2 linked regions of the Maricaulis maris genome follow. The protein of the gene in region 1 interacts with the protein of each later gene in a pairwise test. Links are inferred from orthologs where the notes say so. Each region holds a gene or a part of one and is shown on either strand. Other genes may lie near its edges.

Region 1 (11,911 bases):
AATCAGCCCGCCCAGGATTCCAACACGTGCAAAAATGGGAAGTGTGCTTAGTCCTCGCATAATATGTCCTCTGGTGGACGGCCCGGGGGCCATCCACGTCTTTCTCAACCGATATCGAAGCTGGCCCCGCTAAAGCGCACGCGGAGCGTTCATGACAGTTTTTTGTAATTCGCGAGGATTCGGGGGCTGTTAGGGATATTTGCGTCCAGCATTTCGGGTGTAACCGAATCCTGTGGTTGATCCCGCGCATGCCTCGGACCCGCCGCCGGTCAAATGGGGCGTCGATACGGATCGAGATCGGTTGCATACAGAAACCCTGCCGATCATGCGGATCGGATTACAGAGTCTTGATGGGCCGCCAGAGAGGGGGCGGACGCTGGCCGCGTACCGGTGTGCTGCCGCGCCGTCCGGCTAGGCGTCCCAGCGGTCGATATGCGCCGCGGGGCGGGCGCGTTCGACGGGCTCTTCGGTGACCGAGCCGATGTAGATGAAGCCGGCGATACGCTCTCCCGAGCGCAGGCCGAGCGCATCCTTGACCTGGGGGTCATAGGCGTACCACTCGGTCAGCCACTGGGCGCCGAATCCCATCGCCGATGCGGCGATCAGCATGTTCTGGCAGACAGCTCCGGCCGAGAGGATCTGCTCCCATTCGGGGACCTTGTGCTTCTCCAGAACGTTTGAAATCACGGCAATGACCAGTGGTGCCCGGTTCAGCCGGTTCGTCTCGAACGCAATCTGGGCCTCGCCGGCGTCCGGCGTCGCTGCCGCGAACACCTTGCCCAGGATCTGGCCGAAATCGGACCGGGCCTCCCCCTCGAACAGCATGAATCGCCACGGCGTCAGCTTGCCATGATCGGGGACGCGCGCCGCAATGCCGAGCAGACGCTCGACCTGGTCCGGCGAGGGCCCGGGTTCGGCCATGGTAATCGCGGTTGCCGAGCGACGACGGGTCAAAAGCGCAAGCGTTTCCGGACTGCGATGGCATGGCGCAAGACGCTCGCCGGGAGCCGGAAACGGAGGAAGAGCTGTATCATTCATTATGATGACTGACCTGATGGCTGCGAGACTAGCTTTGACCTTGACGGTCCGTGGTCGGTATACCTGTTGTCGGGGACCGGACTCAAAGTGAGTGGGTGTGGGGTAAGTTGCAAGCATGAACGCTGAAATCGCCTTTGAAGATGATACGCCGGCCGACCGTCGCCGCCGCAAGGTGCGTGAAGCCATCATTGATGCGGCGGAGGCAATCTTCACGTCGGATGGCGAGGAAGGTATCTCCATGCGCCGCCTGGCCGAGGCGATCGATTACTCGCCGGCGGCGATTTACAAGTATTTCGCGTCCAAGGACGATCTCTTCACGGCGATCCGGGAGATGTTCTTCGAGCGTCTGCTCGCGCGCATCCATGCGGCGATGGAAGAAGGCGGCGAGACCGCCAAGCTCTGCTCGCGCTGCATGCGGGCCTATATCGAGACCGGTACCGAGGAGCCCAATCATTACATGATGGCGTTTTCGCCGTCGGTGACCGGCAAGCCGCATATCCACGACGAAAAAGAAGTCGCTTTCGAGGCCGAGGAAAAACTGGTCCAGATGATCCAGGCCGGCCAGCTCGAAGGCTCGTTCCGCGAAGTCGATCCACGTGTCGCGTCCAAGAGTGTCTGGGCCAGCCTGCATGGACTGACCATGCTGATTGTCTCTCTGGATGACTTTCCAAACGGGATGCCGGGGTCGGAACATGTGTCCCTGGATGCAGTGATCGATCTGCACACCGACATGATCATGCGCGGGCTTACAAAGGACGTGTCATAAATATTTTTTGAAAATGTGAACGGCGTTCACTTCTCAAACGGCATTTATCGCCCTATATCCTCGTCCATGACAGGGCGAGGGTGTTCACATGTCTCTTTACAAACGGCCTTTGGGTGCCGGAATGGCAGTCGGCCTTGCGGCCTTCCTGGTCGCCATCCTGGTGTTCGGGGTGACGGCCTTGCGGGCCGAAGCCAACTTCGTCGCCAGCGCACCGCCGCCAATCAGCGTTTCAGCGATAACCGCGACCTATGACCCGGACGCCCGGATTGCCGAGTTCTTTCCCGGTCTGATCACCGCGCGCCGGCAAAGTGCGCTCGGTTTTGAGCGGGCAGGGCGCATTGATGAGGTTCTTGTGGATGTGGGGGCCCGTGTCGTCGAAGGTGACGTTCTGGCCCGGCTTGATGTGCGCGCTCTGGAGGCGCAGATCGCCGCGGCGGATGCCCAGACCGCCGAGGCCGCCGCCCAGACAGCCCTGGCGCGGGATACGGAGACCCGCCAGGCACAATTGCTGGAGCGCGGCCACATCTCGCAACAACGTTTCGACGAGGTTCGAACCTCGACCCGGGCCGCCCTCGCGCGTCAAAACGCGGCCGCCGCTGCTGCGGATGCCTTGCGGATCCAGCTCGATCTTTCCGTCGTCACGGCCCCCTTCGACGGTGTGGTCACAGCGCGGCGAGGGGATGAAGGCGCGATCGCGTCACCGGGGCAACCCCTGCTCGATCTGGTTGAACTGGACTCACTCGAGGTCCGTGTCGGTCTTCCGCAATCTGTTGCCGCCCGCTATCGAGCCGGGGACGCCGTGCGTTTTGCTGTCGATAGCCAGGTAGCGCCCGTGGAGGGCCATTTTCGGGCCTCCTCCGCGGTCGTGGACCGGCAGACCCGGACGGTGACGGCTGTCTTCGACCTCGAGCCGGGCCAACCGGTCGCCGCCGGTCAGATCGTCCGCCTGGCGGTGGAAACGCCGATCGGAGCCGATGGGTTCTGGGTGCCGACAGCCGCCCTTGCCGAGGGGCGCCGTGGCCTGTGGTCGGTCTATGTCCTCGCGCCCGATGAGGATGGGGCCTACCGGCTGGAACCGCGCGTCGTCGAAACTGTCCGGATCGAAGTTGAGCGCATCTATGTGCGCGGTGCCGTCGAAGACGGTGAATTGCTGCTGGCCTCCGGTCTTCAGCGGATAACGCCGGGACAGCATGTCGTGCCGGCGGGCGAGGCGGGGCGGGGCCAATGAGCACGCTCTTCTATCGCTACTCACGCCTGACGGCGCTGGCCGTCATCCTTCTGGTCGCCGCGGGTTTCGGGGCGCTCCTGTCGCTGGGTCGCCAGGAGGATCCATCCCTGACCGAACGGTTCGGTCTTGTGGTCACAGCTTTCCCGGGCGCCTCTGCGGAGCGGGTGGAAGCACTGGTCACCGAGCCGCTGGAAAACGCCATCCACGAACTGGCCGAGATCAACCAGACCAGTTCCAATTCGCGGTCGGGTGTGTCGGTGATCCAGTTGCAGATCCGCGAGGACCTCAACGAAACCCAGGTCGACCAGGCCTGGACCCAGATCCGGGAACAGGTTGAAAGCGTCCGCCCGCGCCTGCCGCAGGGCGTGATCGCGCCGGATGTGCGGCGTCAGTATCTCGGCGCGGCAACCATGATTGTTTCGCTGACCTGGGGTGATAGCGGCGAGGAAAACCTCGCCATTCTCTCACGGCTGGCGACTGACCTTGAATCCCAGCTACGCAATATGAGCGGTACGGAGGAGACCGCGGTTTACGGCGAGGTCGAGGAGGAGATCCGGATCCTGGCCGATCCGGATACGCTCGCGGCGCTCGGTCTGACCATGGCGGACCTGGCAAGGCTCACGGCGAGTGCGGACTCGAAGTCGCCGGCAGGAGAGCTGCGCGCGGGAGGCGTTGATCTCAATGTCGAGATCGCCGGCGAGTTTGACGGGCTGGACCGGATCCGGGCGATCGCGCTGGGGGAGGGGCCTGATGGCGAATTCATTCGTGTCGGCGATGTCGCCGACGTCGAGAAAGGCGCACGTTCGCCGGTCGAAGCCCTGGCGACGACCCATGGTCAGCGTGCGGTCTTTGTCGCGGCCTACCTGCAGCCCGAATTGCGCGTGGATACCTGGTCGGCTTCGGCCGATGCGGTCGTCGCCGCGTTTGCGGCGTCGGTTCCCGGGGTAGAGGTCGAGACCATCTTCCGGCAGGCCGACTATGTCGACAGCCGCCTGAGCGGACTGGCGCGCGATCTGGGCTACTCGGCGCTGATCGTGTTCGCGGTTCTTTTCCTGATGATGGGCTGGCGCGCCGCGTTGATCGTCGGCTCGGCCTTGCCGCTGACTGTTCTGGCCGTGTTGATCCTGACGCGTCTCTATGGCGAGCCCCTGCACCAGATGTCAGTGACCGGGCTTGTTGTTGCGCTCGGTCTGTTGATCGACAACGCCATCGTGGTCGTAGACGAATACCGCTTGATGCGGGCCCGCGGCGCGGCGCCGGTCGATGCACTCGACAAGGCCCTGCGGCACCTCTTTGCGCCGCTGCTGGCGTCGACACTGACAACCGTCTTCGCGTTCGCGCCGATCGCCCTGATGCCGGGCGCCGCGGGCGAGTTTATCTCGATGATTGGGATTTCGGTGATCTTTGCGGTTGTTTCCTCCTTCATCCTGGCGATGACCGTGGTCGGTGCGTTCGCAGCCTGGTTCGATGATCCGTCGATCACCGATGGTCCCCGCCGCTTCTGGCGTCAGGGTATCGGTGCCGGACCGTTGGCCGGTTTCTATCCTGCCGTGCTTGACGCGATCACCCGCAGGCCATGGACGGGACTTGTCGGCGGGATCGTGCTGCCGATTGCCGGCTTCGCGGCCGCGTCGACCTTGCCGATGCAATTCTTTCCGCCAACCGAACGCGACATGTTCCAGCTCTCGCTGGAATTGCCGTCTTCGACCTCGATTGCGGAAACCCGACGGCAGACGGAGCGGGCCTCGGCGTTGATCGAGTCCTATGAGGGTGTTGATCGTGTCTCCTGGGTCATCGGCGAAAGCGCGCCGCGTACGTATTACAACGTGGTCGGCAATACGAGCGGCGTCTCGAGTTATGCCGCCGGCTTTGTCCGGACGGTGTCGCCCGAGGCAACCGCCCGTATCCTGCCGGACCTGCAACGCCGCGTGATGTCGGAATTTCCCGACGCCCGCCTGCTGACCCTGCCCTTCGAGCAGGGACCGCCCATCCCGGCCCCGATCGAGCTGGTCCTCGTCGGGCCGGAGCTGTCCGAGCTCAACCGGCTGGGCAATGAAATCCGCGCCGTCCTGGCGCAGACCCCGACGATCACGCACACGCTCGCCCTGCTGGAAATGGGGGAGCCTGTGGCCCGGATCATGGCCGATGAAGCCTCTGCGGAACTCGCCGGAATTCGTCTCGATGACCTCGCCAACCGGTTGCGTGGCGAATTGGACGGCGTTGTGGGCGGAAGCGTGCTGGAAGGCGTTGAGGAATTGCCGGTTCGGGTCATTGCCCGTGACTCCCGGCGGTCCAGCCTTTCATCCGTTTCCGCCTCTCCTCTTGCGGCTCCGGGTCGGGACATCCTGTCCTCGCCGATGGCGGCGCTGGGGGAGGTGGTCCTGGCGCCTCAAGTCGCGCGGATCCCGCATGAGGACGGTCGCCGCGTCAACACGATCTATGGCTATCTCGATCCCTACACGCTTCCGGCGCCGGCGCTGGAGCATTTCTTTGGTGCACTCGATGCAGCCGGCATCATCCTGCCGCCGGGCTATGAACTGCAGGTGGCCGGTGAGGCGGCCGAGCGCGGCAGTGCGATGGCCGGTCTGTTCGGGACCGCCGTGCCGCTGCTGGTCCTGATGATCGGGTCGGTCGTGCTTGCCTTCAATTCCTTCCGCTATGCCGGGGTCATCTTCATCGTCGCCTTCCTGTCGGTCGGTCTGGCAATGTTCGGCGTCTGGGCCTTCGGGACACCGCTTGGCTTCAACGCCATTGTCGGCTCGATGGGGTTGATGGGGCTGTCGATCAATGGTGCGATCGTGGTCTTGTCGGCGCTGCGGGCCAATCCGGCTGCCGTTGCGCTGGAGGCGGGTGCGGTCCAGGCCACCGTCATGGACGCGACCCGGCATATCATCTCGACCACGCTGACCACGATCGGTGGTTTCATCCCGCTCATCCTGTCGGGTGACAGTTTCTGGCTGCCCTTTGCGGCGGCGATGGTAGGCGGCGTCGCGGGCTCGGCCCTGCTGGCCCTGATCTTCGCGCCTGCCGCTTTCACGCTGATGGCGCGCCTCGCGGCAAGGAAGCGACGTCTGGCCGGGATGCTGCAACAGGGCGGTGAGGGACGATCGTCGGCAGGCTTGTCCGGTCGCCCCCAACACGCCTAGCCCTGAGACGGGCGGCAGCAGGAAAAGGTGCCCCATGAGCAAGATGCGTGGCCCGTGGCAAGTGCACGCCACCAAGGAAGTCTACCGCAATCCCTGGGTCAGCCTGACCGAGCATGCGGTCACGCGCCCGGATGGTGAGCCCGGTCTTTACGGCGTGGTCGGCTTCGCCAATCTGGCCCTCGCCATCCTGCCGGTCTTGCCAGATGGCCATATCGTCCTCGTCGGACAGCACCGGTTTCCGCAGGACCGCTATAGCTGGGAAATCCCGGAGGGCGGTGGCCCGCTCGGCGAGGACCCGCTCGAAGGCGCGGCCCGTGAGCTGCGCGAGGAGACCGGCTATCGGGCGGAGCATTGGCGGGAGATCCTGCGGATGGACCTTTCCAACTCGGTCACGGATGAGTGTGCGGTCGGATTTCTTGCCACCGGCCTGACGCCCGGCGAGGCCGAGCCCGACGGAACAGAAGCGCTGCGCATTCGTCACATACATTTTCGTGATGCGCTGGCCGAGGTGAAATCGGGCAGGATCCGGGACGCCTTGACAGTGGCGATGCTGCTGCAAGCGTACTACATGGCTCGTGAGGGTGAGCTGGAGGATGATCTGGCCGCCGCGATGCTGGACCAAGGGACGAGGAGAGCGTGATGCCGCTGAGCGAAGTTGAAACCGCCGTCGACGCGCGCACCGGCGTCGAGTCCATCTGGGCCCGTCTGCGCGTTGAAGCCGCCTCAGCAGCGGCTGAGGAGCCGATCCTCGCGAGCTTTCTGAACGCAGCCATCCTGCGGCACAACACCTTCTCGGACGCGCTGGCCTATCGGATCGCCGCCAAGCTGGCCGATGCCCAGCTGGATGCGATGCTGGCGCGGGATGTGGCCGAGGAGGCGATTGCCGGCGATCCCGATATCGTCGAGCAGGCCGCCGCCGACATGATCGCCATTGATGAGCGGGACCCGGCCTGTCTGAGCCTTCTTCAGCCTTTTCTCTACTTCAAGGGCTATAACGCCCTGCAGGCCCACCGTGTCGGGCACTGGCTCTGGCATCAGGGGCGCCAGACGCTGGCTTTCCATCTTCAGAGCCGGGTCGGTGAGCGCTTCGGCCTGGATATCCACCCTGCGGCCCGCATCGGCCGGGGCGTGATGCTGGACCATGCGACCTCGGTCGTGATCGGCGAGACGGCTGTGGTCGGTGACAACTGCTCGATCCTGCATGAAGTCACGCTGGGCGGAACCGGGGCTGCCCACAAGGACCGTCACCCCAAGATCGGCAAGGGTGTCCTGATCGGTGCCGGTGCCCGTGTCCTTGGCAATATTACGGTCGGTGACGGGGCGCGTATTGCGGCTGGCTCGGTGGTGCTGGAGCCCGTTCCGGCCGGCTGTACGGTGGCGGGTGTGCCGGCGAAGGTCGTCGGCAGTTGCGGCAAGGATCCGGCCCGGAGCATGGACCAGAGCCTGCCGCAAAGCTCGGGTTGAGCCCGGTCTCGCTGCGATTGCGTACACAGTGACGGACAGCATCATACTGGACGCGCCCCCCTGTCATGGGCTTAGTTGGCGCCGATTTCGAATCCCCTCGACCGGAGAAACTCCCTTGAACAAGAACATGACCAATCTGGAAGCCGCGAAGCTCCAGATGTTCCTGCAGGCCAAGCTCAACCCGGAGATGGTGGTGCAGTGTCGCAATCGTCCCGACGAGTGTGCCGAAATTCACATTGCCGACGAATGTCTCGGCGTCGTGTCCAAGATCATTGATGAGGGTGAAACCTCCTACTCGTTCGAGATCACGATCCTGGATATCGATCTGGAAGATCTTTGAGCGAAGCGACGCCCCTTGTCCTTGATGTCCGCAACGTCGCCAAGACGTATGCCGGTGGTATCGAGGCCGTGCGGGGTGTCTCGCTCAGCGTGAACCGGGGAAAGCTGCTGGCGCTCGCCGGCGCCTCCGGGTGCGGAAAGACCAGTCTTCTGAAAATGATCAACCGCCTGGAGGAGACTTCGGGCGGTTCGATTGTTTTTGGTGGTCAGGATATTGCCGCGCTCGATCCGGTCGCCCTGCGACGCCGGATCGGCTGGGTGATGCAGGGGGACGGTCTGTTTCCCCACCTCTCCGTGCGCCAGAATGTCGGCCTTATCCCGCGCCTGTCCGGACAGGACGGTGCCCGCATCGAGCTGCGGGTGCGGGAGATGCTCGACCTCGTCCGGCTTGACCCGCGTGAGTTTGGCGATCGCATGCCCGCTGAGCTGTCCGGCGGTCAGCGTCAGCGTGTCGGCTTTGCCCGGGCTCTGGCCGGCGAACCGGAACTTGTCCTCATGGACGAGCCCTTCAGTGCGCTCGACCCGATCACGCGTGATGGTCTGCAGCAGGACTTCAAAAGCCTGCAAGCGGATCTGGGCTTTGCCGCTGTCATGGTGACCCACGACATGGCTGAAGCCTTGATCATGGCCGACGAGGTCGCGGTCATGCGGGCGGGTCAGATTGTGCAGCAGGGGACACCCCATACGCTGATGACAGCGCCCGCGGACGACTATGTTTCCGGCCTGCTGGAGACCCCGCGGCGGCAGATGCAGGCGATTGCGGAGCTGGCGCGATGAACGTCAATCTCGCTGAACGCTGGGCCGAGCTGCCCGACTTGCTGGCCGGTCACGTCCTGCTGTCGCTCTCGGCGATCCTGGTCGGGCTGGCGATCAGCCTGCCACTGGGCATCCATGCGGCAGGGCGCCCGCGCCTGGCAGGGGGCGTGCTCAATGCGGCCAGCGTCGTGCAAACCATTCCCGGCCTGGCCTTGCTGGCACTGATGGTTCCGCTTCTGGGCGGCACGATCGGGTATGCACCCGCCTTTCTGGCGCTGATGCTCTATTCCATCCTGCCGATCCTGCGCAACACGATCGTCGGTCTTCAAGGTGTCGATCCGGTCGTTCGCGAGGCGGCGCGCGGGATCGGCATGACACTCCGTGAAAGCCTGTGGCAGGTCGAGCTGCCGCTGGCCTTGCCGGTGATCGTGGCCGGCCTGCGCACGGCGGTGGTCTGGGTCGTCGGGGCCGCAACACTGGCGACACCGGTCGGGGCATCGAGCCTTGGCAATTATATCTTTGCGGGTCTGCAGACCCGTAACTGGCTCTCTGTCCTGTTCGGCTGCTTGTTCGCGACCGGTCTCGCCATCGTCCTCGACCAGATGATCCGGCTTCTCGAAGTCGCCGCCCGGGACCGTCGGCGCGGACTGGCGACCGGTGTCGGCGTCGCGCTGGCCAGCCTGCTGGTCGTCACGGTGGCCCCGCGTTTCATCGATTTCGATCCCGGGCGTGGCGCCAATACGGGTCCGGCGCAGGGGGCTGTCGCCAACAGCCTTGCCGATCAGCGCGTCGTAATCGGGGCCAAGGCCTTCACTGAACAGTATATTCTCGGCGCTCTGCTCGAGACGCGACTGGAAGAGGCTGGCGCCCGGGTCGACCGGCGTGACAATCTCGGCTCGACAATCGCCTTCGATGCCCTGCGGACCAATGAGATCGACGTCTATATCGACTATAGTGGCACCATCTGGGCGACCGTGATGAACCGGCCGGAGCCGATCAACCGCTACGCCATGCTGGCCGAGATGACTGGCTGGCTCTACGCCGAGCATGACATTCTCGCCCTTGGCGGTCTGGGTTTCGAGAACGCCTACGGTTTCGCCATGGCCCGCGAACGGGCCGCCGCGCTGGGGGTTGAGAGCCTGGCTGACCTGTCGCGGGTTGCAGACGGATTGACCGTCGGCGGCGATGCTGAGGTCTTTTCCCGTCCCGAATGGGTGATGACGCGGGATACCTATGATCTTGGTGCGATGCAGACCCGGGCGATGGACGCCGCCTTCATGTACGGCGCCGTGCGTGACGAGCAGGTCGACATGATCTCGGCCTATACGACGGATGGCCGGATCGCAGCCTTTGATCTCCTGGTGCTGGCTGATCCGCAATCGGTGCTGCCGCCTTATGATGCGGTCATCCTGCTGTCCCCGGAGGCCGCGGCCAATCCGGCCCTGGTGGGGACCTTGTCGGATCTGGTCGGGGCGATCGATGATACAGCCATGCGCGAAGCCAACCGACTGGTTGACCTTGATCGGCAAACGCCGGATCAGGCCGCCGCCTGGCTCGACCATCTCCTTCGCGATCTCGATGGGGACGGCCCATGAGCGGATTTGTCGGCTCCGGCCGCTTGCAGGACGGTGAGTGGCTGATGCGAGCCTGCATGCTGCTCAATCGCGAGCTGCCCGGTAGTGCCGAGCGCTACACAGAGCTCAGCCACCTCAACCGGATCTGGGCGACCCAGTCGGCGGAATTCGAGCGTCTGCTCGAGCTGATCGACCCGGAAGGCGAGATTGATCCCACCATCTTTCCGGTGCTGGCCTTCTTCGACCCGTCGGAGAACTGGCCCCTCGACATCATTCTCGCTGCGATTGCTGCGCTACTGGTCTGGGTCTTCCTGCCGGACTGGTATGGCGTGGCCGAATATGTCGCTTATCTCGCCATCGCAGGCTTTGTCGCGGTCCAGTATTTGCGGGCCCGACGCCTGCGGGAGCGGGCACGCGCGGAAATGATCCGGCTCGGTCTGGATCCCGAAAAGCGCCACCCCCTGACCCTCCGCATCCTCGTTCGGTATCGCAAGAAGCCGATCACCTTGCACTGAATCCTGGCCGCTTCGCCGGAGGAGTCATTCGAATAAGCTGTACAGGCTGATTAAGCAGCGTAGGGTCGAATAATGGGCCCTGATCTGAAGCGCCACCTCAAGCACTACAAGTTACACGATCCCACACCCGGCGCCGATCAGGGCGGCCGCCGGTTTCCCCCGCTGTTCAACAGCGATGTCGTCTATCGCGTCCTGCTTGTTCTGTCCTCGGTTCAGATGGCCTATGTGGTCTACTGGGTCGGGATGGAAACGCTCGGCCGGGCCGGGGTGTGGCCGACGCAGCTGGTCTGGTTCGACCTTGCCGAATTCCTGCGGACAGAAGCGCTGGTCAATCGGATCAGCTTTGTAGCCTTCACGCTTTCCTACTCCGTGGCCTTCATCCTGATCCTGATGCGACGCAGCTGGGCAATGGCGGCATTGGTTGTGGCATTCATCATCGCCCGGATCGACTGGATCACGGTGTCGTCGAATGTCGCTTTCAACAACGGGGTGGTTGGCTGGTTTGAAATCGGTCTGCAGGCGACGCTCATTTTTCTGTGCTGGCAGCTGATCGGTCTCCGCAAATTCCGATAGTCGCTCAGCGGAGACTCGACGACAACCGGTCCGATAACAACCGGCCCGACGACAAACGGCGCGGGGCCAGCCAGCCCCGCGCCGCTTCAGTCAGCGTGGATTGTTGTGTCTTTTTGATCAGTCGTCTGGTTCAGAGAACCGTCAGCATGGTTGCGACGAGCGGGTGCCGGACGATGTCTTCGGCGGCCAGTCGGCAGACCGCGATATCTTCCAAGTCTTCCATCTTGTCGGCAATCTGGCCGAGTCCCGACATGTCCGGCAGCAGGTCTGTCTGCGCCGGGTCACCGGTCACCACCATGGTCGAGTTCCAGCCCAGTCGGGTCAGTAGCATCTTGAGCTGGCCGTAGGTGCAGTTCTGGGCTTCGTCGACCACGACGAAGGCATTGTTCAGCGTGCGGCCCCGCATATAGCCGATAGGTGCGATCTCGATCAGCCCTTCGGCCATCATCGCCTTGAGCTTTTTCGGGCTCAGCCGGTCGGCGAGGGCGTCATAGAGTGGTCGCAGGTAGGGG
Region 2 (11,742 bases), 2.0 Mb from region 1 along the record:
AGACCGCGGACCAGCTCCCGATGTCGCGCGTCCTGCTGCAATTGTTCGAGATCACCGACTTGTTCGACATGCGTCTGCGGCCCGAACTCGTGATGCTGCAGAAGACCATGGTCCAGTGCGAGGGGGTGTCGCGCCAGCTCGATCCCCAACACGACATGTGGGGCGCCGCAGCTCCGGTTGTCGAAGCCTGGATGAAACGCGAGCTGGGTCCGGAGGGCCGCATCCGCGATCTTGGTGATGATCTGGGTCGCCTGCATGATGCCATGCGCAAGCTGCCTGACGCCATCGACGACTGGGCCGAGGTCGGCGCGTTGCTGAAAGCGGGCAAGCTGTCACTCGGTGGCGGGCCGCGGATCAGACCCTGGTTCCTGCGCCTCGCCTGGCTGACCGGCGCCGCCGCCCTCGGCGCTGCGCTAACCGCGGCATTTAGTTAAAATTCTGATCCGATTTACACAAAATCGCAAGAAAGCCCTGTCTTTATCCCGACCATGGCAAGGGATTTCATCATGAATGACGAGGCGCGCAGCCTGCAGCGTGAGTTCTTTCTCATCGACGAGGATGTGATTGACCGCGTGCAGCATCTCAAGCCGCGACTGGTCAAATACGCCGCAACGGCGCTGGAGACCGTTTTCGACCACCTGACCGGAAACCCCGACGTCGCGCACTATTTCGAGATTTCCGACAACATCACCTATCTGCGGGCCGGCATGCTGGCCCATTGCGAGGAGCTGTTCTCGGCCCGTTTTGACGAGCATTACTACGAGGCCGTTGAAACCATGGGATCCCGCCACGCCAAGCTGGAATTCCCGGCCCACGTCTACACAGCCGCCTATTCCAACATGTTCGCCCGCATCGTCGAGCTGGCCATGGCCGACCGCCGCAGCTTCAAGGCTGCGGACATCACCGCCCTGTCCCGGATCACGCATTATGATGTCGAGTTGTCGATGGGGGCCTTCTACCGCCACATCATGGACAAGCGCGCGGCCCTGACCTCGGACGCCCACAAGATCCGGCACCTGGTCGACTGAGCTGCGGGTCGCTGGCGCGGACACGCGATAATCGTGTCTGTCCCGGTTTTCCTGGGGATTAATTGTGTCTGTCCCGGTTTCTTCCCGGTTTCTTCCGCAGATTTCCGCTCCTGGATGCATGGATGGCGCGACGGCACGCCCTGCGCTTTCTGTGGCTGGTCGAATTGGATGTGACGCGCGCCAACGCGCGGGGCGACCCATGGATCGCTTGTCAGCCAGCCGGCCGTATCCGGTTCTTCAGCTCAAGGGTGAAACCGCGAAGCGGCGGCTGCGCCGCCCTTGACCTGAAGAACCGGATACGGCGCTCTCTCGGCAAGCGGTTTATGGTGGGTTTTGCGCCGGTGGCGCTGCGGTAGAGGGGGATTAATTGTGTCTGTCCCGGTTTATTCCACGGCCTCATCACACACATCTACCACCTCGAGGACTGGACCGGCGCCGTCGCACAGCTGACCGCCGAGTGAGGAACAACGGCCCGGCTGCATCGATCGCGGCCGGGCCTCCTCGTCCTGTTCCCGATCCCAAAAAGCGACGACCTTCGGCATGCCGATGTGCCTCGGCCCCGCGCTGGTCCACGCAGTCGAGATTATTCGTATCCTATGAGCACGATTGGTGGTGAGTCGGGTTCTTCCTTCCTTTGCCCCCGGCCTGCCGCGCCCGTCGCAGGCGCTCATCCGGTGGCAGCACCATTTGGCTTGACCTGTCTATAGCTTCACACCTTAGGGCGATATCGACGATCGAGAATCGGTGTGAGCGGACAAGGCGGCGGACGGTGCAGATTTCAGAACTGGCGGACAGCGTGGGGCTATCGCGCGCGACGCTGCTCTACTACGAGAAACTCGGGCTGCTGAAGGGTAAGCGCCAAGCCAACGGCTATCGCGTCTACACCGATGCCGACCGACAGCGGCTGCGGCTGATGCAGCAGCTGCAGGCGGGCGGGCTGAGTTTGCAGGAATGTCAGGCCTGCCTCGATGGCAAGCTTGACCGCGAGATGCTGGGCCAGCGCCTGGCCGTGCTGGACGCGGAGATCGCCGAGAAGAGCAGATCGCGCGACCTTCTGGCGGCTTTGCTCGGACAGTCGAGCCTCAAGGACTGGCACGAAGAGGTCGAGCGCGTCGCGCCCGATCTGCACCGCGCCTGGCTCATGTCTCAGGGGTTTTCCAGCGCGGAGGCGGGGCTGGTTGCGCTGGTATCCAAGGACATGAACGCCCACGACGCCTACATGGCCGGGTTCATGGAGGTGTTCTCTGACCTCGACTGGTGGGGCCCGGGAACGGCCGAGGTGACACGCCGGGCGCTCACAATGGTGCCGTTCGCGCCCGAGACGATCCTCGAGATCGGCTGCGGCCCTGGCATGGCGACGATGACGCTGGCCGAGGCGTCCACGGCCCGGATCACGGCCACCGACACCGCCGAGGTCGCGCTCGACAAGCTCAGGGCGCGGATCGCGGCGCGCGGCCTCAATGACCGGATCGAGGTGCAGAACGTCGACATGGCCGCACTTCTGGCCCCCGAGCGTCCCTGGGACGTCATCTGGTCCGAGGGCAGCGCCTATATCCTCGGCGTGGAGAAGGCGCTGGCGGACTGGAGGGCGCTCCTGCGCCCCGGCGGCGTTCTCGTGTTCTCCGACATGGTCTGGCGGACCGATGCGCCCGACGACCCGGTCCGCGCCTTCTGGGCCGCGGAATACCCCGCGATGGCGACGCCCGCGACCCGCGTCGCGCAGGCGAAGCGCGCGGGCTACCGCGTCATCGGCCATTTCGACATCGGGCCGGAAGGGATGGAGACCTACTACCACCCGCTCGCCGCGCGGCTCGACGCCCTCGAGCCGCGTCTCGCGGGAGCCCGTGTCCTCGACGATCTGCGCCGCGAGATCGACGTGTTCGAGGCCGGGCGCGGGCAGGTCGGCTACGAAATGTTCGTGCTGGAGCGGGGCTGACCCCGCCAAGCACCAGAGAGGATAGAGACATGCACACTTCAACGGATTACACCACCTACGCCGAGGCGATTGTGGAACTCTTCGCGTCGACCTTCACTGCCTCGGAGGGCGCGGAGGAAGGCGCGCTGATCGGCGCCCTCGCACGCCGGCTGATCGCGGAGACGCCCGCCGGGGATCTGCGCGTGTTCACCGCCTGGGAGGACGGCACGCTTGTCGGCGGCGTCTTCTTCACGCGCCTCACCTACGAGGGCGATCCGCGCACGGTCTTCATGATGGCCCCCGTGGCCGTGGCAGCGGCACATCAGGGCAAGGGGATAGGGCAGCGGCTGATCGCCCACGGCCTTGATGCGCTCCGGCGGGAGGACGTTGACATCGCGGTCACCTATGGCGATCCGGCCTTCTACGGCCGCGTGGGCTTCGAGCCTGTCTCGGCGGCCGACCTGCCGGCGCCCCAGCCGCTCAACCAGCCGCAGGGCTGGATCGCGCAATCCCTGACCGAGGCGCCGCTGACGCCGCTACGCGGCCCTGCCCGCTGCGTTGCCGCCTTCGACGACCCCGCGCTCTGGTAGGTCCATGGTCCGCGACTACTCCGCCTTCCTGCCAGGTGGCACTCCGGCGCGCCGCGAGCCCACGGCGCTGGAACGCCTGGGTTGGGGCCCGGCCTTCGCAAGCCAGATCGACGCAGACGCCCTGACCGCGACGCCCCCGGTGCGTGTCGTTGCCGGAAGAAACCGGGACAGAAGAAACCGGGACAGACACATTTTGAAGGATCGCGTGCCATCGCCCGACAGATTGTCGGAGGTGTCGTAGCTCAAGGTGTAGTTGGTCGTTGAGCTTCCGGTGGTGTGAGAGACCGCACCATACTGGTTTTGCACATTGGTCGGCTCACCCGCCCGCACAGCATCGCTGCTCGAGAAGTTGCGGTTTTGCGTTTGACCGCCCGCCGACCAGAGCCAGCCGGCCGCATTGGCATGTTCGGCCTCCAGACATCCTGCGCCGTCATAGGCATGGGTGAAGGTCAGCGACGGGTTGGAGAAGAGGTGATGCATCCCTTGGGATTTCACCGCTGACGGTTTACCTCTACGGGACGACCAGCGGAGGCGTGACGTGGCCGACAAATCCATTCTTCTGATCATTGGCGGCGGAATTGCTGCCTACAAGGCGCTGGAGCTGATCCGGACACTGAAGAAGCGCGGCATTGCCAGTCGCTGCATCCTGACCCGCGCGGGCAGTGAATTCGTCACGCCGCTCTCGCTCTCCGCCCTGTCCGGCGACAAGGTCTATGGCGAGCTCTTCAACCTCACCGACGAGGCCGAAATGGGCCATATCGAGCTCTCGCGCTCGGCTGATCTGGTCGTGGTCGCACCGGCTACCGCCGACCTGATGGCGAAAGCTGCCAACGGTCTCGCCAATGATCTCGCTTCGACCACGCTGCTGGCGACCGACAAGCCCGTCCTGATGGCCCCGGCGATGAATGTGCGCATGTGGGAGCATCCGGCCACGCAGCGCAATCTGGCGACCCTCAAGGGCGACGGCGTGCATTTCGTCGGACCCGACGAGGGCGAGATGGCCTGTGGTGAGTTTGGCCCCGGGCGCCTGGCCGAGCCCGAGGCGATTGCCGATGCCGTTATGAGCCTCCTCAATGCCTGACCTGCTGACCGGTCGCCACGTCCTGGTCACGGCCGGACCGACGCGGGAGCCGATCGACCCCGTCCGCTTCATCTCCAACCATTCCTCGGGCAAGCAGGGCTATGCCATTGCTGCGGCCTGCGCCGCTCTGGGTGCGCGGGTGACGCTGGTCGCCGGCCCGACCGCCCTACCCGATCCGGACGGCGTCGAGACCATCCATATCGAGACCGCGCGGGACATGCTTGCGGCTGTCGAGACCGCCTTGCCGGCCAATGTCTTCATCGCCGTGGCCGCCGTCGCCGACTGGCGCCCTGCGCAGCCGTCCGACCGCAAGCTCAAACTCGACAAGGCCAGTTTTTCCAGCCTGCCCCTGGTCGAGAACCCGGACATTCTCAAAACGATAGCGCAGATGGGCGAGGGCCGCCCCGGCCTGGTCATCGGCTTTGCCGCCGAGACCCATGACGTCGAAGCCCTCGCCATCGCCAAACGCGCCCGCAAGGGCTGTGACTGGATCGTCGCCAATGACGTCTCGGGCGATGTGATGGGCGGGGCCGAGAATGCCGTCCTGCTGGTCACCGAGGCGGGGAGCGAGGCTTGGGACCGGGCCGAGAAGGGCCGGATCGCCGAACAATTGGCGGCCCGCATCGCCGAGGCGCTCGACTAGCGCGTCAGGCACTGGCCAAATCAGGCCAGCTTGGCTTTGATGCGTCCCATCACTCGTCAGACAGGACGCCGCCATGCCGACCGTGCCCGTGAAGATCAAACCGCTCGATCATTATGAGGGCCTCGCCCTGCCGGCCTATGAGACGGCGCAGTCCGCCGGCATGGATCTGCGCGCCGCCATCCCGGCTGACGCCCCGGTCTCCATCCCGCCCGGCGAATGGCGATTGATCCCCGTGGGGATCGCCATCGCCCTGCCGGCCGGGTTTGAAGCCCAGGTTCGGCCGCGCTCGGGCCTGGCCGCCAAGCACGGGATTTCCTGCGTCAACACACCGGGGACGGTGGATGCCGATTATCGCGGTGAGATCCACGTCAACCTGATCAATCACGGCAAGGCCAATTTCGTCGTCAATCGCGGCGACCGGATCGCCCAGATGATCATCGCCCCGGTCACCCAGGCGGTCTGGGAGGTCGCCGACGCCCTCGACGAGACGATACGCGGGACGGGCGGCTTCGGCTCGACCGGCACGGCCTGACCGACCCGGCTGACACATTCGTCACTGGCGCTCGCACGCCCGATCCCTACATTGCCCGCAAACGGAGATCTGACATGACCGACACACCCGGCCGCGGCCGCATCTATGGCTCGATTGAAGAGACGGTTGGCAATACCCCGCTGGTCGAGCTGAAAAAGCTCGCCGCCGCCCACGGCGCCAAGGGCCGCATCCTGGCCAAGCTGGAATTTTTCAACCCGCTGGCCTCGGTCAAGGACCGGATCGGCGTCGCGATGATCGACGCGCTGGAAGCGGCCGGAAAACTGGGCGAGGGCGCTGTCATGGTCGAGCCGACCTCGGGCAATACCGGGATCGGCCTGGCCTTCGTCGCCGCCTCACGCGGTCACCGCCTGATCCTGACCATGCCGGAATCAATGTCGATCGAGCGCCGCAAACTGCTCAAGCATCTCGGTGCCGAACTGGTGCTGACGGAAGCGGCCAAGGGCATGAAGGGCGCCATCGCACGCGCCCAGGAGATCGTCGACGCCACGCCCGGCGCCGTGATGCCGAGCCAGTTCGCCAATCCGGCCAATCCGGAGATCCACCGCAAGACCACCGCGCTGGAGATCTGGAACGATACGGCCGGCGAGGCCGATGTCCTGGTCTCCGGCGTCGGCACGGGCGGCACGCTGACCGGTTGTGCCTCGGTGTTGAAAGAGAAGAAGCCCGGCTTCCACGTCGTTGCGGTCGAGCCGACCGACAGCCCCATTCTCTCTGGCGGCGCCCCCGGCCCGCACAAGATCCAGGGCATTGGCGCCGGCTTCGTGCCGGACATTCTCGACACTGGCCTGATCGATGAAGTGGTCACCGTGTCCAATGACGACGCGTTCGCGATGGCCCGTGAAGCGGCCAAGCTGGAAGGCGTTCCCGGCGGCATCTCCTCCGGCGCAGCCCTCAAGGCCGCCCTCGAAGTCGCCAAGCGCGATGACATGGCCGGCAAGACGATCGTGGTGATCCTGGCGAGCTTTGCTGAGCGTTACCTGTCGACGGCGCTGTTCGAGGACTAAGGGGCGGGATTCTCGCTTCGAGTTCGATCAGACAATCCAACCACCGTCATCCCACGGGCGCGACCACGTCGCGATCCGGGGGACCTCGTCCGCCCGTCTGACGGGGAAGCAAGGGTCCCCCGGATGCCCGCTTCGCGGTCACCGTGGGATGACGGTTTTAGGTTTCGTTTCAAAAGTAACCTAGGCGCTCACACTCGCCGGAGCCGGATCACAGAAAGCCGTGACATCGAAGATCCGCGGATCAGAGATCACGTCGCTCGGCGTCAGTGGGCGTGACAATTCCAACCCCTCCAGCGAGCGCGCCCGGGACAGGGCCACATAGGCCTGGCCGTGGGCGAACAGGCGGCGGGCGAGGTCGAGATAGACCTTGTCCAGCGTCAGGCCCTGGGCCTTGTGGATGGTCATCGCCCAGGCGAGACGGAGCGGATACTGGGTGAAAGCACCGGCTGTGGTCTTGGTCAGGGCCTGCTTCTCCGGGTCGAAGGCATAGGCGTTGCGCTCCCATTTCTGCGGCTCGATGGCGTGGACGACATCACCGATGCGCACCCGCACCGCCTTCTCGTCAAAACCCTCCACCTGCCCCAGCGTGCCATTGACCCAGCGCCCCTGCGGGTCGTTGCGGGTCAGCATGACACGGGCGCCGATCTTGAGCACCAAGGGCTCCTCGGCCGGGAAGAGGCGCGGGTCGAACTGGCCCTCGACCTTCGCCTCGAAGGCCTTGTGCGCGGTCGGCAGGCCTTCCAGTCGCGCCTGGTTGATGCGCCAGGCGGTCTCGTTGGTGGCCGTCAACACGATATGCGACAGCGAGGCCTCCAGCCCCGAGCGACCGGTGACCCGGTCGTTCAGGTCGGCCGCCTTGTCGGAGGTCAGGTCGCCATCGCGGATGGCATTGAGGATATCCACGAAATAACTGTCGGTCTGGCGAAAGACCTCCTCGAGCTCGACATAGGAGAAGCCGGCATCGCGGAAACTGTCCGGATGGAAGAAGAAGGGCCCGCCGAAGGTCGATTCGAGATACTCCGCCTCGGCGCCCTGCACGACCGGGGGCAGCTGGGCGAGATCGCCGACCAGGACCACCTGGACCCCGCCGAAGGGCTCGTTGCGCTCGCGGTTGAGCCGCAAGGCCTTGTCGATCGCCCACATCATGTCGGCCCGGACCATGGAGATCTCGTCGATCACCAGAGTTTCCAGCGCCTGCACCACCCGGCGATGCCGCACCTTGCGGATATCGCGGGCGCCGATCATCCGCGGCGGGAAGTGGAAGAAGGAGTGGATGGTCTGGCCACCGGCCTGCATCGCGGCAACCCCGGTCGGTGCGATCACCGCCGCCCGCGGTCCGGCGCGTCGCAGGAATTCACGCATCAGCGTGGTCTTGCCGGTGCCGGCCCGGCCGGTCAGGAAGACGTTCGGACGGGCGCTCGACAGCCAGTCGAGCAGGCGTTCCTGGTGCTCGGACAGGGCGGGTGCGGGCAGGGTCGGGTTTGCGGGTACGGACATGGCGACAGAGTGCCTCTGTTCGCGCCGCGAACAAGCCCGCAAAGCGCCGTCAACCGGCGGCCAACCGGGTTTGCCCCCTTGAAGCGCAGCGCCAATAGCGGCACCAAGGGGGCATGACCTCTGGAATTGATATTGATCGCTTCGCCCGCCATCTCGTGCTCAAGGAAATCGGCGGCCCCGGCCAGCAAGCCCTCGCCCGCGCCCACGTTGCCATTATCGGTGCCGGCGGACTGGGTGCGCCCGCCGCGCTCTACCTCGCCGCGGCCGGCGTCGGCACGATCAGCCTGATCGATGCCGACACGGTGACCGTCGACAACCTGCAACGCCAGATCATCTTCCGGACCCGCCATATCGGCACCGCCAAGGCCAAGACCGGCGCCCGCGCCCTGAGGGCACTGAACCCGGGCACCAAGGTCAGATCCATCATCAAGGCGCTCGATTCCGAAAACGCCAAGCGCCTGATCGGCAAAGCCGATCTGGTTCTGGACGGCTGCGATAACTACGAGACGCGCTATGCGGTGAACGAGGCCTGCCTGGCCACCGGCAAGCCCCTGATCTCCGGCGCCGTCGGCCGCTGGGACGGCCAGGTCTCGATCTTCAACGCCCGCCCGGACGCCCCCTGCTATCGCTGCTGGGTGCCCGAGACCCCGCCCGATGCCGAGACCTGCGAACGCGTCGGCGTGGTCGGCGCCCTGACCGGTGTGATCGGCTCGATGATGGCGCTGGAAACGATCAAGCACATCTGCGGCGCCGGCCAGACCCTGGACGGCCGCATCCACCTGTTCGACGGCCTGTCGATGCAAAGCCGGACGGTGAAGCTGGACAAGGACCCGCAGTGTCCGGGTTGTGGGAGCCAAAGCGGCGCAGCCTAGCGCCGGGCCGTCATTTGCAGGCCCAGTCCGATCGCGATTCCGGGTGCGAGGCCGAACAGGATGCCGAGCAGGACGCTGCCGGTCACCCAGGCGATGATCAGCCACAGCAGCAAGCCGACGCCAAGCCCGGCGGCGAAGCCGAGTTGTTTGCGCAGTCGGGTGTGCAGGGTGGTTGGTCCTGACGGGAGCGGGGGAGGTGTGGACGAGGTCATGCCCCCCTTATCGGCGACATGACCTCTCCGGAAGCTGTTGAACGCTTTAATTCTTGGTCAGGCTCGCCCTAGCGCGAATAGGACTGACCATTGCTGACGGCGTCATTGTAAAGCGTCTCGAGCATGCGCTCGGCGGTGATGAAGCGCCAGCTCCAGTCAGCGTCGAAGTCGGCAAGGGGTTCGGCGGCCCGTACAGCCTCGAGATCGGCCCCCCCCTCGACCAGGGTCCGCACCCGGAATGACGCCTCACGCAGCATGTCGAGTGCCGCCTGCAGCTCCGTCTTGCCGGACAACGGACCATGGCCGGGAATGATGCGGGTGTCGTCACCGGCAAGCTCAAGACCGATTTCCATGGCAGCGATAAAGCCATCAACCGTTCCACCCGCGTCCAGATCGATGAAGGGGAAAAGGCCCGAGAAGAAGGTATCGCCCATGTGCAGGATGTCGGCCTCACGGAAATAGACGAAGGCGTCGCCGTCGGTGTGCGCGGCCGGCACGTGGACCGCTTCAACGGTCTGGCCATTCATGTGAAAGGTGAGGTCCTGCCCAAAGGTCAGGATCGGCAGGGTCGACGGCTGGATCCAGTCATTATCGGCGGCTTCGAGGCGGCTCCGGATATTGTGGTGGGCCGCAATCGTGGTGCCCTGGTCGGCGAAATGGGCATTACCGCCGGTATGATCACCATGCCAGTGGGTGTTGACGATGAAGCGCGGCGCACCTTCGCCGGCAATCTCGACGACGGCGCCTTCGATCACCGATCCGGTATTGGGCAGCTGATCATCAATCATCACCACACCATCATCGCCGGTCAGGATGGCGAGATTGCCGGCAATGCCGGTCGAGATCATGTGGATGCCATCGCCCATATCGGTCGATGTTGCGGTCACGTCCTGCTGCAGGGCAGTGGCGGCCTGCGCGGCGCCGGCAGTTATTCCACCGGCGGCCAGAAAGGCCGCGGCACTGGTTATGGCCAAACGAAAACTCATGGAATCCCCTCCAGATGTCTGGCACGCGGCCTGTACCGGCGCGCCCGTTGGGAAAAGATATAGGAAGGCCGTCGCAGATTTCATCCCATGCCGAAACACGATTGCGGGAGCGCTGACAGGCCGGCGCGGAATTTACCCCGTATTCACCGAAACGGTTCAACGCTGGACGGTGAAGGAGTTCCGCATGATCCGCGCCATCATCACAGCCCTCGCGCTCACCGGCCTGAGCCTCGCGCCCGGCGCTGCGCCGGCCCTTGCGCAGGATGGCGAACATACCGCCACCCCGTCCGGACAGGCCGTGCCGCGCTTTGTTTCGCTCAAGGTCGATGTCGCCAATGGTCGTTCCGGTCCGTCCTCGCAGCACCCGATTGCCTGGCGCTATCTGCGCGCCGGCCTGCCGATGGAAGTGATTGCGGAGACACCGGACTGGCGCCGCGTGCGCGATCCCGACGGCGAGGTGACCTGGATGCACCGCTCCATCCTGTCGGGTCGCCGCTCGGTCTACACGCTTCAGGAAACGCCGCTGCATGCGCGCGACAGTGACAGCTCGCCGATCGAGGCTGTCGCCGAGGCCGGCGTGATCCTTTCGCTCGAGCGTTGCCGGACCGGCTGGTGCCGTGTCGAGGGGCAGGGTTTTCGCGGCTGGGTTCGTCCCCACACCTTGTGGGGCGTGTATCCGCAGGAGCTCGATGGCGAAACCGGCGAGGATGCCGACGGCAGCCCCGCCTTGAGCACGTCGGTCGCGCATGATACCGCTCTGCCCTGATCTTTCCGGCTGCCTGAAAATAGCCGGGTTTTCTTGACCAGCCCGGTGATCGCCAAGCGCCTTCACATGCGGCGCAACTGATCGGCTACATGACTGAACGCCAAAGCTCTTTCAGCTATAACGACCTGATCGACTCCAGCAATGGAACGATGTGGGGCCCCGAAAACGCGCAACTTCCCGCGCCCCCGATGCTGATGATGGATCGCATCATCCACATCGACGACGAGACCGGCGAGCATGGCAAAGGCCAGATCATCGCCGAACTCGACATCAAGCCCGACCTCTGGTTTTTCGAATGCCACTTCAAGGGCGATCCGGTCATGCCCGGCTGCCTCGGCCTCGACGCGATGTGGCAGCTGGTCGGCTTTTTCCTGTGCTGGAAAGGCAATCCCGGCAAGGGTCGCGCGCTCGGCGTCGGCGAGGTGAAATTCACCGGCCAGATCACGCCCGAGAGCAAGACCGTGCGCTATGTCATCGACCTGAAGCGCGTCATCCAGCGCCGCCTGATCATGGCGATCGGCGATGGCCGTGTCGAAGTTGACGGCAAGACCATATATACTGCCAAGGATTTGCGCGTGGGCCTGTTCAAGCCCGG

The links.
Region 2: the proteins of cysE (region 1) and cysK interact in binary tests that used the Escherichia coli proteins (3 or more experiments, as listed by UniProt). The link is inferred for Maricaulis maris from one-to-one orthologs.

Annotation. Positions count from the first base shown.
Region 1 is NZ_AP027270.1:1,089,620-1,101,530, forward strand. What follows is about bases 5,798-8,729. They hold cysE (serine O-acetyltransferase), read left to right. Parts: upstream 5,798-6,817; coding sequence 6,818-7,642; downstream 7,643-8,729. Other genes in these bases: AAA969_RS05000 (efflux RND transporter permease subunit), read left to right, coding at 5,798-6,178; AAA969_RS05005 (NUDIX domain-containing protein), read left to right, coding at 6,213-6,818; AAA969_RS05015 (DUF3126 family protein), read left to right, coding at 7,758-7,982; AAA969_RS05020 (ATP-binding cassette domain-containing protein), read left to right, coding at 7,979-8,729. Outside these bases: AAA969_RS04980 (methyl-accepting chemotaxis protein), read right to left, coding at 1-60; AAA969_RS04985 (nitroreductase), read right to left, coding at 412-921; AAA969_RS04990 (TetR/AcrR family transcriptional regulator), read left to right, coding at 1,154-1,804; AAA969_RS04995 (efflux RND transporter periplasmic adaptor subunit), read left to right, coding at 1,893-3,032; more of AAA969_RS05000, read left to right, coding at 3,029-5,797; more of AAA969_RS05020, read left to right, coding at 8,730-8,758; AAA969_RS05025 (ABC transporter permease/substrate-binding protein), read left to right, coding at 8,755-10,332; AAA969_RS05030 (hypothetical protein), read left to right, coding at 10,329-10,826; AAA969_RS05035 (hypothetical protein), read left to right, coding at 10,899-11,399; AAA969_RS05040 (PhoH family protein), read right to left, coding at 11,530-11,911.
Region 2 is NZ_AP027270.1:3,124,486-3,136,227, reverse strand. What follows is about bases 5,076-7,838. They hold cysK (cysteine synthase A), read left to right. Parts: upstream 5,076-5,863; coding sequence 5,864-6,814; downstream 6,815-7,838. Other genes in these bases: AAA969_RS14960 (ATP-dependent DNA helicase), read right to left, coding at 6,995-7,838; dut (dUTP diphosphatase), read left to right, coding at 5,331-5,789. Also shown: ubiB (2-polyprenylphenol 6-hydroxylase), read left to right, coding at 1-434; AAA969_RS15005 (protoglobin domain-containing protein), read left to right, coding at 507-1,028; AAA969_RS15000 (hypothetical protein), read left to right, coding at 1,151-1,384; AAA969_RS14995 (MerR family transcriptional regulator), read left to right, coding at 1,798-2,964; AAA969_RS14990 (GNAT family N-acetyltransferase), read left to right, coding at 2,994-3,533; AAA969_RS14985 (hypothetical protein), read right to left, coding at 3,549-4,013; more of AAA969_RS14960, read right to left, coding at 7,839-8,311; AAA969_RS14955 (HesA/MoeB/ThiF family protein), read left to right, coding at 8,425-9,183; AAA969_RS14950 (hypothetical protein), read right to left, coding at 9,180-9,395; AAA969_RS14945 (MBL fold metallo-hydrolase), read right to left, coding at 9,464-10,381; AAA969_RS14940 (SH3 domain-containing protein), read left to right, coding at 10,566-11,147; fabA (bifunctional 3-hydroxydecanoyl-ACP dehydratase/trans-2-decenoyl-ACP isomerase), read left to right, coding at 11,237-11,742.